4 regions of the Serratia sp. GW822-FHT06E05 genome follow, and region 4 is predicted to be linked to each of the others. Evidence: predicted binding sites of a transcription regulator. Region 4 holds the regulator's gene; each other region holds the start of a gene.
What was found. Region 4 encodes CRP, which controls carbon source genes, mostly activating them, when cyclic AMP is high. Its sites were predicted from a motif close to ATGTGANNNNNNTCACAT; they were not measured.
Positions count from the first base shown of each region.

Region 1 (3,128 bases), on a different contig from region 4:
CGCGCCCTGCCACAGGATATCGGGCTTGGCCTGCACTTCATCGGGATCGCGGTAATCCAGTACCGATCGCACCGGCACGCCGGCCAGGAAGGCGCAGTCGTTTTCCGTCAGGCGCTCCAGCGACCCGGAACGGAACAGTAATCCTCGCTTGATGCGACGGCCATCAGCAACGCTGTTACCACCGAGATCGCGAAAGTTAATGCCGCCATCAAGCGGTGCCAATGAAGGATGAAGCAGGATCTGGGCGGTCATAGACGTCCTCGTGTTTATTGTCTGATAAAACGCAACCTGAGAGCCAAGGTAAAACCGGGCTCAACGGGTCAAAGAGGTGGCCAGTTAAGATGGCGCTGATGATGATAACCGTAACAGATTACGGCTGAATGGAAAAACGGGCCGCGTGGCGGCCCGTTGAATTGCGGAGGGATTACAGCAGGCGACGCGCCGCATCAACCACGATCTGCACCGCTTTGCTCTCGGTGTTTTTCATGGTTTCCGCGTTCGGAATTTCCTGCTGGGTACGGTTAACGATCACACCGGCAACCATACCGGCACGCAGGCCCTGGCTGGCACACATGGTCAGCAGCGTGGCGGATTCCATTTCATAGTTCATCACGCCCATCGATTGCCATTCTTCCATCGAACCTTTGAAACGGCTAACGACGCGCCCGGAGAAGGTATCGTAACGTTCCTGGCCTGGATAGAAGGTGTCGGAAGACGCGGTTACGCCGATGTGCGTGGTCGCGCCTGCTGCCTTGGCAGCTTCGACCAGTGCGGTAGTACAGGCGAAGTCGGCCACCGCCGGGAACTCCATCGGCGCGAAGTGCAGGCTGGCACCGTCCAGACGAACCGCCGCGGTGGTGACCAGCACGTCACCTACATTGATGTCTGACTGGATCGCACCGGTGGTGCCGATTCGCAGGAAGGTACGAATACCCAGCTGTGCCAGCTCTTCAACCGCGATAGACGTCGAAGGACCGCCGATACCGGTGGAACAGACGATCACTGCCTTGCCGTCCAGCTCTGCACGCCAGGAGGTGAATTCACGATGGGAAGCCAGGTGCACCGGATTTTCCATCAGCTTGGCAATTTTCTCTACGCGCTGCGGATCGCCAGGAACGATGGCAAGCTGGGCCCCTTGTAAATCGTTTTTGGTCAGGCCGAGATGGAAAACGTCAGATTGAGACATACGAGACTCCTCATAGATCATGTTTATTGGGAGGAACAAAAAAGTACTCTACTGAAAATCGCCACGCAATTTCGTGACGGCAATCACTACAGACAAAGAAACAGAATGCAATCTACATAACTCTTGTGACTAAAGTCACAAAAATCAGCAAGAAGGCCCGCCTGTTGGCCCCAATAGCCACCAGTCTAGTCGACAAATCGCCCCGCCGGTTTCCCCTGCCACTCGGAGTTTATCAAGGCGGTTTGCCAATAAATCCCCTATGCAGTCACAGAAAAATAGCCTTGGTTTGTCGGGGACTTAGCCCGAATAAGCGGAACTAACGCACCTTATGGTACTAATGCAGGTCAACTTGCGTAATAGCATGATAAAAAGACAATAAAAACGCGGTAAAGCCGGATATTTAATCGTTTTTTACAGACTTGACTGAAAATGCTCCACTCGATGCCAATAACGGGTAATCTTTCCTATAGTTAATCGCAGCGCTTTTCTCTATTGATTGCACGGAGACCGCAATGAAAACCGATCATGTGATGACATTAAAACAGGCCCAGGGGGGATTCACCCCGGCCGTAACCCCCCTGGCGGCTTCTACCATCCTCACCGACGAGCAGGGCATTCATACCGGGGAAACCACCATTCCTTCTCAGGGTGACAACCTGCCTGCCTATATCGCCAAACCGGCGGACCACAGCGGCCCCTTCCCGGTCGTTCTGGTGGTACAGGAGATATTTGGCGTACATGAACATATTCAGGATGTGTGCCGTCGTCTGGCGAAGCAGGGTTATCTGGCGATAGCGCCGGAACTGTACTTCCGTCAAGGGGATGCCCGGGAATACACCGATATCAGTGAACTGTTCCAGAATCTGGTGAGCAAGGTGCCGGATCGTCAGGTGCTGGCGGATCTGGATCATGCTGCCCATTGGGCAACGCGCCACGGCGGCGATGCCGGCAAGCTGGCGATTACCGGTTTCTGCTGGGGCGGGCGTATTAGCTGGCTCTATGCCGCGCACAACCCGCAGTTAAAGGCTGCGGTGGCCTGGTACGGTAGGTTGGTGGGTGAAAAAACGCTGAATTCGCCAAAACACCCGGTCGACGTTGCGACACAGCTGACGGCACCGGTGCTGGGACTTTACGGCGGCCAGGACAGCAGCATCCCGCTGGAGACGGTGGAAAGCATGCGTCAGGCGATCCGCGCGGCCAACGCCAATGCCGAGATCGTGGTGTATCCCGAGGCCGGCCATGCCTTCAATGCCGACTACCGGCCCAGCTACAACGCCGAAGCGGCAGAGGATGGCTGGCAACGTATGCTGGCTTGGTTCGCGCAGCACGGAGTGCCAGGCGTTAAATAGCCTCTCATCTTAAGGCTGCCCGATCGGCAGTCATTTGCGATATGAAAAAGGGCGCCGAAGCGCCCAGAATAATCTACACCCAAATGTCGCTATCAGACCTGCTGTTCACGCAGGCGCTGTGCGGCCAGCACCATGTTGGTCAGCGACTGACGGGTTTCCGGCCAGCCACGGGTTTTCAGGCCGCAGTCCGGGTTCACCCACAGGCGCTCAGCCGGGATGTTCTGCGCAGCTTTGCGCAGCAGCGCTTCGATCCATTCCACGCTTGGCACGTTCGGCGAGTGGATGTCGTACACGCCCGGTCCAATCTCATTCGGGTACTCAAACTCTTTGAAGGCTTCCAGCAGATCCATATCAGAACGCGAGGTTTCGATGGTGATCACGTCGGCATCCAGCGCCGCAATGGAGTCCATGATGTCGTTGAACTCGCAATAACACATGTGAGTGTGGATCTGCGTGTCGTCTTGCGCGACAGCGGCGTTCAGTTTGAAAGCCTCCACCGCCCAGTTCAGATAGGCAACCCAGTCGGATCGACGCAGCGGCAAACCTTCGCGCAGTGCAGGCTCATCAATCTGGATAATGCCGATACCGGCTTT
Region 1 covers NZ_JBXALM010000004.1:295,449-298,576, reverse strand. The annotation lists gene AC1RKC_RS13440 (tyrosine-protein phosphatase) at 1-252, opposite strand, end outside; gene udp (uridine phosphorylase) at 425-1,186, opposite strand; gene AC1RKC_RS13430 (dienelactone hydrolase family protein) at 1,699-2,535, shown strand; gene metE (5-methyltetrahydropteroyltriglutamate--homocysteine S-methyltransferase) at 2,628-3,128, opposite strand, start outside.
Region 1: udp (uridine phosphorylase) is a predicted target of CRP. The motif match lies at 1,310-1,327, and genes of this name have one in related genera.

Region 2 (3,128 bases), on a different contig from region 4:
GGTTACCAGGGGCAGCCCAACCGCCCTGAACGTGCCGCCGAAGTTTTCCAGGAACTGTGCCGCTTGCGCCCCGAGTCAGCCGAGGATATTGCCGCCCAGTTGCAACACAACACTCACGCCCTGTTTACCCTTTAGGTGTCTAACCCGCCATAACTGTGATGATGCTCACGTTATAAGATTTTCATTTGCTTCCTGTTGTATGCATTTGTGACATAAATCGGTACGAGGGGTACCTCGCTCCGTATAATCGCTCCCCGAAATTACTCTAAAGCAACCCCGTGTTCCTCTCTGACAGGGATGCATTTCTTTTTCGCAACAGGGATACTTTGCATGCAACTCATCATGAGCCTGGTTGGCATGGCGGTGCTGATCGCCATTGCGGTGCTGCTCTCCAGCAACCGCCGCGCGATTAACCTGCGCACCGTTATTTGGGCATTTGTTCTTCAGGTCGCCATCGGCGCGCTGGTGCTGTACGTTCCAGTTGGTCGCGCGATTCTCGGCGGCATGTCGGCGGGCGTAGCTAACGTGATCGCCTACGGCAACCAGGGGATCTCCTTCATCTTCGGTGGCCTGGTTTCCGACAAGATGTTTGAAGTCTTCGGCGGCGGCGGTTTTGTGTTCGCGCTGCGCGTACTGCCGGTGATCGTGTTCTTCTCCTCGCTGATTGCGGTGCTGTATTACCTCGGTATCATGCAATTGGTGATCCGCGTGTTGGGCGGTGGCTTGCAAAAGCTGCTGGGTACCTCACGGACCGAATCACTGTCGGCGACCGCCAACATTTTTGTCGGCCAAACCGAGGCCCCGCTGGTGGTGCGTCCGTATATCGCTACCATGACCCAGTCTGAGCTGTTTACCGTGATGTGCGGTGGCCTGGCCTCGGTAGCCGGTTCTGTATTGGCAGGTTATGCCCAGATGGGGGTGCCGCTGGAATACCTGATCGCCGCTTCATTTATGGCTGCACCGGGTGGCTTGCTGTTCGCCAAGCTGATGGTGCCGGAAACCGAAAAAACCCACGATAAAGACGACGCGATGAAGTTGATCGCAGAAGATGAACGCCCGGCCAACGTGATCGATGCGGCTGCTTCAGGTGCGGCTTCCGGCATGCAGCTGGCGCTGAACGTCGGCGCGATGCTGTTGGCGTTTATCGCGTTGATCGCTTTGCTGAACGGTATTCTTGGCGGTGTCGGCGGCTGGTTCGATTATCCGCAGCTGTCGCTGGAACTGATACTTGGCTGGGTATTCTCACCGATCGCCTTCCTGATCGGCGTGCCTTGGCATGAAGCGATGGCGGCCGGCTCGTTTATTGGCCAGAAGATTATCGTTAACGAATTCGTCGCCTACATGAACTTCGGTGCTTATCTGCGTCCGGACGACGTGGTGGCGGCAGAAGGGCTGCAGGTGCTGTCGGCGCACACCAAGGCGATCATCTCCTTTGCGCTGTGCGGCTTTGCCAACCTGTCGTCGGTGGCGATCCTGCTCGGCGGTCTGGGCAGCATGGCGCCGAACCGTCGTCATGACATCGCGCGCTTCGGCCTGAAAGCCGTGGCTGCGGGTACGCTCTCCAACCTGATGAGTGCGACCATCGCCGGGTTCTTCCTGGCGCTGTAACCCCGGTCCTGTCCTGTGATAGCGCCGCGAGCCCTATTGCAGGACACCGCCTATACTCTAAGACGGGCGCAACGTGCCGTGCCCGCGTCCGTTTCTTTAGCGAATTTGTGAACGATATCGCGTTATTTTGTGATGTTCTTCACATATAATTCCGGCCTGTTACAGTGTTATTTCATATAGTGTGACCCTGAGCGCGAATTGCCCCCGGCGATCGTGTTCAAATAGCTATTACTGACCCTGCGCGATGCGAAGGGTTATGTGCGGTGAGAAGGATCTCAGTTGCCGCGGTGGGAACCCGTTCCCCAGCGCTATCTTCAAGGAACCAAGTCCGCTCGCCAACACCCAGGTACTCAGTTGGAGAGTTTTATGACCGAATTAACCGCAGCAGCGCAACGTGCGCTGACCTTAATGGATTTGACCACGCTGAACGACGATGACACCGATGAAAAAGTGATCGCGCTGTGTCGTCAGGCCAATAGCCCGGCCGGCCATACGGCGGCCATCTGTATTTACCCGCGTTTTATCCCGGTGGCGCGCAAGGCTCTGCGTGAGCAGGGGACGCCGGACATCCGCATTGCGACCGTCACCAATTTCCCGCATGGCAACGACGATATTGAAATCGCGCTGGCGGAAACGCGCGCGGCTATCGCCTATGGCGCCGATGAGGTGGACGTGGTGTTCCCTTACCGCGCGCTGATCGCCGGTAACGAGCAGGTGGGTTTTGAACTGGTCAAACAGTGCAAGCAGGCTTGCCAGGCCGCCAACGTGCTGTTGAAAGTGATCATTGAAACCGGTGAGCTCAAGCAGGCCAGCCTGATCCGTAAAGCATCGGAAATCGCCATCAACGCCGGCGCTGACTTTATCAAAACCTCTACCGGTAAAGTGCCGGTCAACGCAACGCTCGAAAGCGCGGAGCTGATGATGTCGGTGATCCGCGATCTTGGCGTTGCCAAAACGGTGGGCTTCAAGCCGGCCGGTGGCGTACGCACAGCGGAAGACGCGCTGCATTATCTGCAACTTGCCGATCGTATTCTGGGCGAAGGTTGGGCCGATGCGCGTCATTTCCGCTTCGGGGCTTCCAGTCTGTTAGCCAGCCTGCTGACGACGCTGGGCCACAGTGCCGGGCAGTCCGGCAGCGGTTACTGAACGATTACGTCGGCAAGGCGAGATAATCGCCGGCCTGCACTCTACTCTAGCTAAAACAGGGGGACGCTTTGTTCCTGGCCCAAGAAATTATCCGTAAGAAACGTGACGGTCAGCCGTTGAGCGAAGCAGAAATTCGCTTTTTCATCAATGGTATCCGTGACAACGTCGTTTCAGAAGGTCAAATTGCCGCGCTGGCGATGACCATTTATTTCCACGATATGACCATGCCGGAGCGCGTGGCGCTGACCATGGCAATGCGTGATTCCGGTACCGTGCTGGACTGGAAAAGTCTGACACTGAATGGGCCACTGGTCGACAAGCACTCCACCGGCGGCGTGGGCGATGTCACTTCGCTGATGCTGGGCCCGATGGTG
Region 2 covers NZ_JBXALM010000008.1:9,790-12,917, forward strand. The annotation lists gene AC1RKC_RS17560 (TatD family hydrolase) at 1-135, shown strand, start outside; gene AC1RKC_RS17565 (NupC/NupG family nucleoside CNT transporter) at 331-1,608, shown strand; gene deoC (deoxyribose-phosphate aldolase) at 1,975-2,754, shown strand; gene deoA (thymidine phosphorylase) at 2,823-3,128, shown strand, end outside.
Region 2: deoC (deoxyribose-phosphate aldolase) is a predicted target of CRP. The motif match lies at 1,736-1,753, and genes of this name have one in related genera.

Region 3 (3,128 bases), on a different contig from region 4:
GCGCAGCATTATGGCTAACCCGGAAGTGTTGCAGGCGTTGAACCCGAAATGGGCGCTGAACTTCTTTATTGAATATAAGAAGGTTTCGTTCTTTGCGCTGGGTGCGGTGGTGCTGTCGATTACCGGCGTTGAGGCGTTGTACGCCGATATGGGCCACTTCGGCAAATTCCCTATTCGCCTGGCCTGGTTCACCGTGGTGCTGCCTTCACTGGTGCTGAACTATTTTGGTCAGGGCGCTCTGTTGCTGAAAAATCCGGAGGCGATCAAGAATCCGTTCTTCCTGTTGGCGCCGGACTGGGCGCTGATCCCGCTATTAATTCTGGCGACGCTGGCCACGGTTATCGCCTCGCAGGCGGTGATCTCCGGCGTGTTCTCTCTGACCCGTCAGGCGGTGCGCCTGGGTTATTTGTCGCCAATGCGCATCATCCATACGTCTGAGATGGAATCCGGCCAAATCTACATTCCGGTGATCAACTGGACGCTGTATATCGCGGTGGTGCTGGTGATTGTCGGTTTCGAACACTCCAGTAATCTGGCGGCGGCCTACGGCATCGCCGTGACCGGCACCATGGTGCTGACCAGTATTCTGGTGACGTCGGTGGCGATTAAAAACTGGCACTGGAATCGCTTCTTCGCCGTCGGCATTCTGGTTGTCCTGCTGATTATCGACATCCCGATGTTCTCCGCCAACGCCCTGAAACTGTTCTCGGGGGGTTGGCTGCCGCTGATGTTGGCGCTGGTGATGTTCATCATCATGACCACCTGGAAGAGCGAACGTTTCCGCCTGCTGCGCCGCATGCACGAGCACGGCAATTCCCTGGAGGCGATGATCGCCTCACTGGAAAAATCGCCACCGGTGCGGGTGCCTGGCACCGCGGTCTTTATGTCACGCGCCATCAACGTGATCCCTTTTGCGCTGCTGCATAACCTAAAGCACAACAAGGTGCTGCACGAACGCGTGGTGCTGTTGACGTTGCGTACCGAGGATGCACCTTACGTTCACAACGTGCGGCGAGTGACCATCGAACAGCTGTCACCGACCTTCTGGCGGGTGGTGGCCAGCTATGGCTGGCGTGAAACGCCGAACGTTGAAGAAGTGTTCCACCGCTGCGGGCTGGAAGGGCTGCCGTGCCGGATGACGGAAACCTCGTTCTTTATGTCGCACGAGTCGTTGATCCTGACCAAACGGCCGTGGTACCTGTTCCTGCGCGGCAAGCTGTTTATTGCATTGAGCCGCAATGCGCTACGCGCGCCGGACCAGTTTGAGATCCCGCCCAATAGGGTGATCGAGCTGGGAACCCAGGTCGAGATTTAACACCCCCTCAAGGGCTCAGCCACCGCTGGGCCCTTTCTGTTTAACCCCGTCATACTTGAAGCTGCCTCTTTGTTGGCTGCACCAGCTCATTCCGGTCACATAGTGGACTATGCTCCCGGGAATTCGCAGGCTTGCCGTTGCGATGCAACGTCAATTATTTAGGGTATCTGTTCTCGGTAACACGAGCGAAACGTTTCGATGACGATCACACTTCTGCATTATCCCGGTTGCCTTCTACTGACGTTTTTTTAAACTCCAGACACAAGCGAAACGTTTCGCTGGCGGAATGAGAAGAACAAGATGAAAAAAGGCGTGTTGCTGAATGCTGATGTCTCTGCCGTGGTTTCCCGTCTCGGTCATACCGATCAGATAGCTATCGGCGATGCCGGGCTGCCTATTCCGGCGGCCACGCAGCGCATCGATTTGGCGCTGACTCAGGGGGTGCCGACTTTTCTACAGGTACTCGAGGTCGTGACGCAGGAGATGCAGGTCGAAAGCGCCATTCTGGCGGAAGAGATCGTTAAGCAAAATCCACAGCTTCATAGCGCGTTATTGGCTCAGCTGACCGAACTTGGCCAACGCCAGGGGAAGAGCATCAGCCTGAGCTATATCAGCCACCAGGCTTTTAAAGCACAAACGGAACACTGCCGTGCGGTGATCCGCAGCGGGGAATGTTCGCCCTACGCGAACGTGATCCTTTGCGCCGGCGTAACTTTCTGAGGCACCTATGCAACCTTTACTGCAACTGAAAGGGATCGATAAAGCCTTTCCCGGCGTGAAGGCGCTTTCCGGCGCTGCGCTCAGCGTGTACCCGGGCAAGGTGATGGCGCTGGTGGGTGAAAACGGCGCCGGGAAATCCACCATGATGAAGGTGCTGACTGGCATTTATAACAAAGACGCTGGCAGTCAGTACTTTCTCGGAAAAGAGGTGGCGTTCAACGGCCCAAAGGATTCGCAGGAAGCGGGCATCGGCATCATCCATCAGGAACTGAACCTGATCCCGCAATTAACCATTGCGGAGAACATCTTCCTCGGGCGTGAGTTCGTTAACCGTATCGGCCGCATCGACTGGAAGCGCATGTATGCCGAAGCAGACAAACTGCTCGCACGACTGAACCTGAGTTACAGCAGCCACCGGCTGGTGGGGGAACTGTCGATCGGCGATCAGCAAATGGTGGAAATCGCCAAGGTGCTGAGCTTCGAATCGAAAGTCATCATTATGGATGAGCCGACGGATGCGTTGACCGATACCGAGACGGCCTCTTTATTTAAAGTGATCAATGAACTGAAGGCCGAAGGGCGAGGGATTGTTTACATCTCCCACCGGCTGAAAGAGATTTTTGAAATTTGCGATGACGTCACGGTGTTTCGTGACGGGCAGTTTATCGCCGAGCGTCCGGTCAGTGAGCTGCAGGAAGATTCGCTGATAGAAATGATGGTCGGCCGCAAGCTGGAAGAACAATACCCGCGCCTCAACCAGCCGCGCGGTGAAAAACGGCTGGAGGTCAGTCAGGTTTCCGGTCCGGGTGTACATGACGTCAGCTTTACGCTGTACCGTGGCGAAATTCTTGGCGTCGCCGGGTTGATGGGCGCCGGACGTACCGAGCTGATGAAAATTCTCTACGGGGCAGCACCACGCAAGGCCGGCACGGTCAGCCTCGATGGCCGCCAGGTGGTCACTCATTCTCCACAGGACGGTTTGGCGAACGGCATTGTGTATATCTCCGAAGACCGCAAGCGCGATGGTCTGGTGTTGGAGATGTCGGTGAAGGAAAACATGTCGTTGACCGCGCTGCGCTATTTCAGCCGTGCC
Region 3 covers NZ_JBXALM010000004.1:6,620-9,747, reverse strand. The annotation lists gene kup (low affinity potassium transporter Kup) at 1-1,315, shown strand, start outside; gene rbsD (D-ribose pyranase) at 1,616-2,035, shown strand; gene rbsA (ribose ABC transporter ATP-binding protein RbsA) at 2,043-3,128, shown strand, end outside.
Region 3: rbsD (D-ribose pyranase) is a predicted target of CRP. The motif match lies at 1,509-1,526, and genes of this name have one in related genera.

Region 4 (3,128 bases):
GAAGCGGTAATGGATTCGGTGGTTCGTTCGATGGAAGACTACATCAACTACATCACGCCGCAGTTTTCACGTACCCATATCAACTTCCAACGGGTGCCGACGGTAGACACCTCCAACCCGTTCGCCGCTAAGGCTATCCCTTCGCTGGACGAGAGCTTTGTGGTCATCCACTTCCGCGGGCTGGACCAGATTGACTTCCCTTATCTGCTGGCAATGCTGCAGGGATCTTTTATCTCGCATATCAATACGCTGGTGGTGCCGGGTGGCAAAATGGGGCTGGCGATGGAACTGATCATGGCGCCGCTGGTGCAGCGACTGCTGGAAGGAAAAAAAATCGAGTAATCTACGGGGCGCGGTACAACCGCGCCCCCTTTATCCGTTACGCCAGGTCGCGGATTTCAAAACTGTGGGTCACGCTGGCGGCTTTGCTCAGCATCAGTGAAACCGAACAGTACTTCTCAGCTGACAGGTTGACCGCACGTTCCACGATCTTGTCGCTCAAATCTTTGCCGGTCACGATAAAATGCAGGTTGATATGGGTAAACAACCGTGGCGCTTCTTCGCGGCGTTCAGAGGTCAGTTTCACCTCGCAATCACGCACGTCGTTGCGTCCTTTTTGCAGGATCGACACCACGTCGATAGCACTGCAGCCCCCTACTGACATCAGCACCATTTCCATCGGACTGGGTGCTTTATCACCAGCGTTGCCGTCCATCAATACCTGATGGCCAGACGCGGATTCACCCAGAAACGTCAACCCTTCCACCCACTTAACTCTTGCCTGCATGCTGGTCACTCCGGTTAATTTCTTAAAATCAGAGTACGCTTTCGCATAGAAACTGGCAACGGAACCTGATGCTAATCATGCTGAAGCGAGACAACACGAGACACCCGCCTCACTCTGTGCTACAAACAGAGCCGCAATAAATCTTTCCGGGACACTGATTTCAGGGAAACTCCCAGGGAAAGGCTCCTTTACCGGTATGTTAACAGAATGTAGCTTGCAGCTCTCCCGGCAAGTTAATATGCTAGAGCGACAGCGTATATTTATGACACGCCTCAAAACCTGCTGATAGCCACCATTAAAACAACGGCGACAGCACGTTTTACAGGGAACTCTGACCCCTGTGACACAAGGCAGCGATAACAACAGAGGATAACAGCGAATGGTTCTCGGCAAACCGCAAACAGACCCTACTCTCGAATGGTTCCTGTCTCATTGCCATATCCACAAATATCCATCCAAAAGTACGCTGATTCACCAAGGTGAAAAAGCCGAAACGCTTTACTACATCGTCAAAGGCTCCGTCGCGGTGCTGATTAAGGATGAAGAAGGTAAAGAGATGATCCTGTCCTACCTTAACCAGGGGGATTTCATCGGCGAGCTTGGATTGTTTGAAGAAGGTCAGGAGCGTAGCGCCTGGGTTAGGGCGAAGACCGCCTGTGAAGTGGCTGAAATTTCCTACAAGAAATTCCGCCAGCTGATTCAGGTAAACCCGGACATCCTGATGCGCCTGTCTGCCCAGATGGCAAACCGCCTGCAGATAACCTCTGAGAAAGTGGGTAACCTCGCCTTCCTGGACGTTACGGGCCGCATCGCGCAAACCCTGCTGAACCTGGCGAAACAGCCTGATGCCATGACCCATCCGGATGGCATGCAGATTAAAATCACCCGTCAGGAAATTGGCCAGATCGTCGGTTGCTCTCGTGAAACCGTGGGTCGTATTCTGAAAATGCTGGAAGATCAAAACCTGATCTCCGCTCACGGCAAAACTATTGTCGTTTACGGCACCCGTTAATCACTGAAAAAACGGCGCGATAATTCGCGCCGTTTTTTTATTCCCCGATTTATCATGTGGCGCCGACTGATTTATCATCCGGAAGTCAACTATGCACTGCGACAAACGCTGGTGCTGTGCCTGCCGGTTCTGCTCGGGCTGTTGATCGGCCAACTGCAATACGGCCTGCTATTTTCCCTGGTTCCCGCCTGCTGCAACATCGCCGGGCTGGACACGCCCCACAAACGTTTCTTTAAACGCCTGATCGTCGGCGGTTCGCTCTTTGCGCTTAGCAGCCTGCTGCTGCAACAGGCACTGCTGTGGCAAGTGCCGCTGCCCGCATTGATGCTCGGCCTGGCACTGTTGCTTGGCGTCAGCGGCGAAATCAGCCCACTGCACGCCCGCCTGCTGCCCGCCGCGCTGGTTGCCGCCATCTTCTCCCTCAGCATGGCCGGTACGGTACCGCTTTGGCACGCGCCGGTATTATATATCGTGGGTACCGCCTGGTACGGCCTGTTTACCTGGTTCTGGTTCAAGCTGTGGAAAGAGCAACCGATGCGCGAGTCGCTCAATCAGCTCTATCTGGAGCTGGCGGACTACTTCGAAGCCAAATATTCGCTGTTGACCCAGCACACCGATCCGCAGACCGCCTTACCACCGCTGCTGGTGCGCCAGCAAAAGGTCATGGACCTGATCACCTTGCTGTATCAGCAGCTTAATTTTCTGCCCCATGCCAGCAATCTCGAACAAAAGCGCCTGCAACGCACCTTTCAGGTCGCGCTGGATTTGCAGGAACATATCACCGTCAGCCTGCACCTGCCGGAAGAGGTCCAAAAACTGGTAGAGCAGAGCCAGGCCGAAGCCATTATCCGCCGCAATGCACAGGTGATTGCCAATCGGCTGCGCACGGTAGCGCACTATATCCTCTATCATCAGCATTCTCAGCGTTTCAACATGGACCATGAGTTGGCAGCCCTGGAAAAAGTGGCGACACAGCACCCGGACAACCCGGTCGGCCAATTCTGTTATTACCACTTCAGCCGCATCGCCCGCCTGCTGCGCACCCAGCACCCACTCTACCGACGCGATCTGATGGCCAATCAAAACCGTCTGCCATTCTGGCCCGCGCTGGTCAGTTACCTGTCGTTCAAATCCAACGCCCTGCGCAATGCGTCCCGGCTGGGAGTCACCCTGGCAGCGGGCAGCAGCCTGGGCATGATTTTCAATCTGCCAAAACCTTACTGGATCTTGCTGACCATCATGCTGGTGAGCCAAAACGGCTACAACGCCACCCGGGTGCGCATCCAGCACCGTGCGCTCGGCACCTTGGTTGGGTTGGTGATTGCCGCC
Region 4 covers NZ_JBXALM010000011.1:189,298-192,425, reverse strand. The annotation lists gene AC1RKC_RS21605 (phosphoribulokinase) at 1-342, shown strand, start outside; gene AC1RKC_RS21600 (OsmC family protein) at 380-787, opposite strand; gene crp (cAMP-activated global transcriptional regulator CRP) at 1,167-1,799, shown strand; gene AC1RKC_RS21590 (YccS/YhfK family putative transporter) at 1,854-3,128, shown strand, end outside.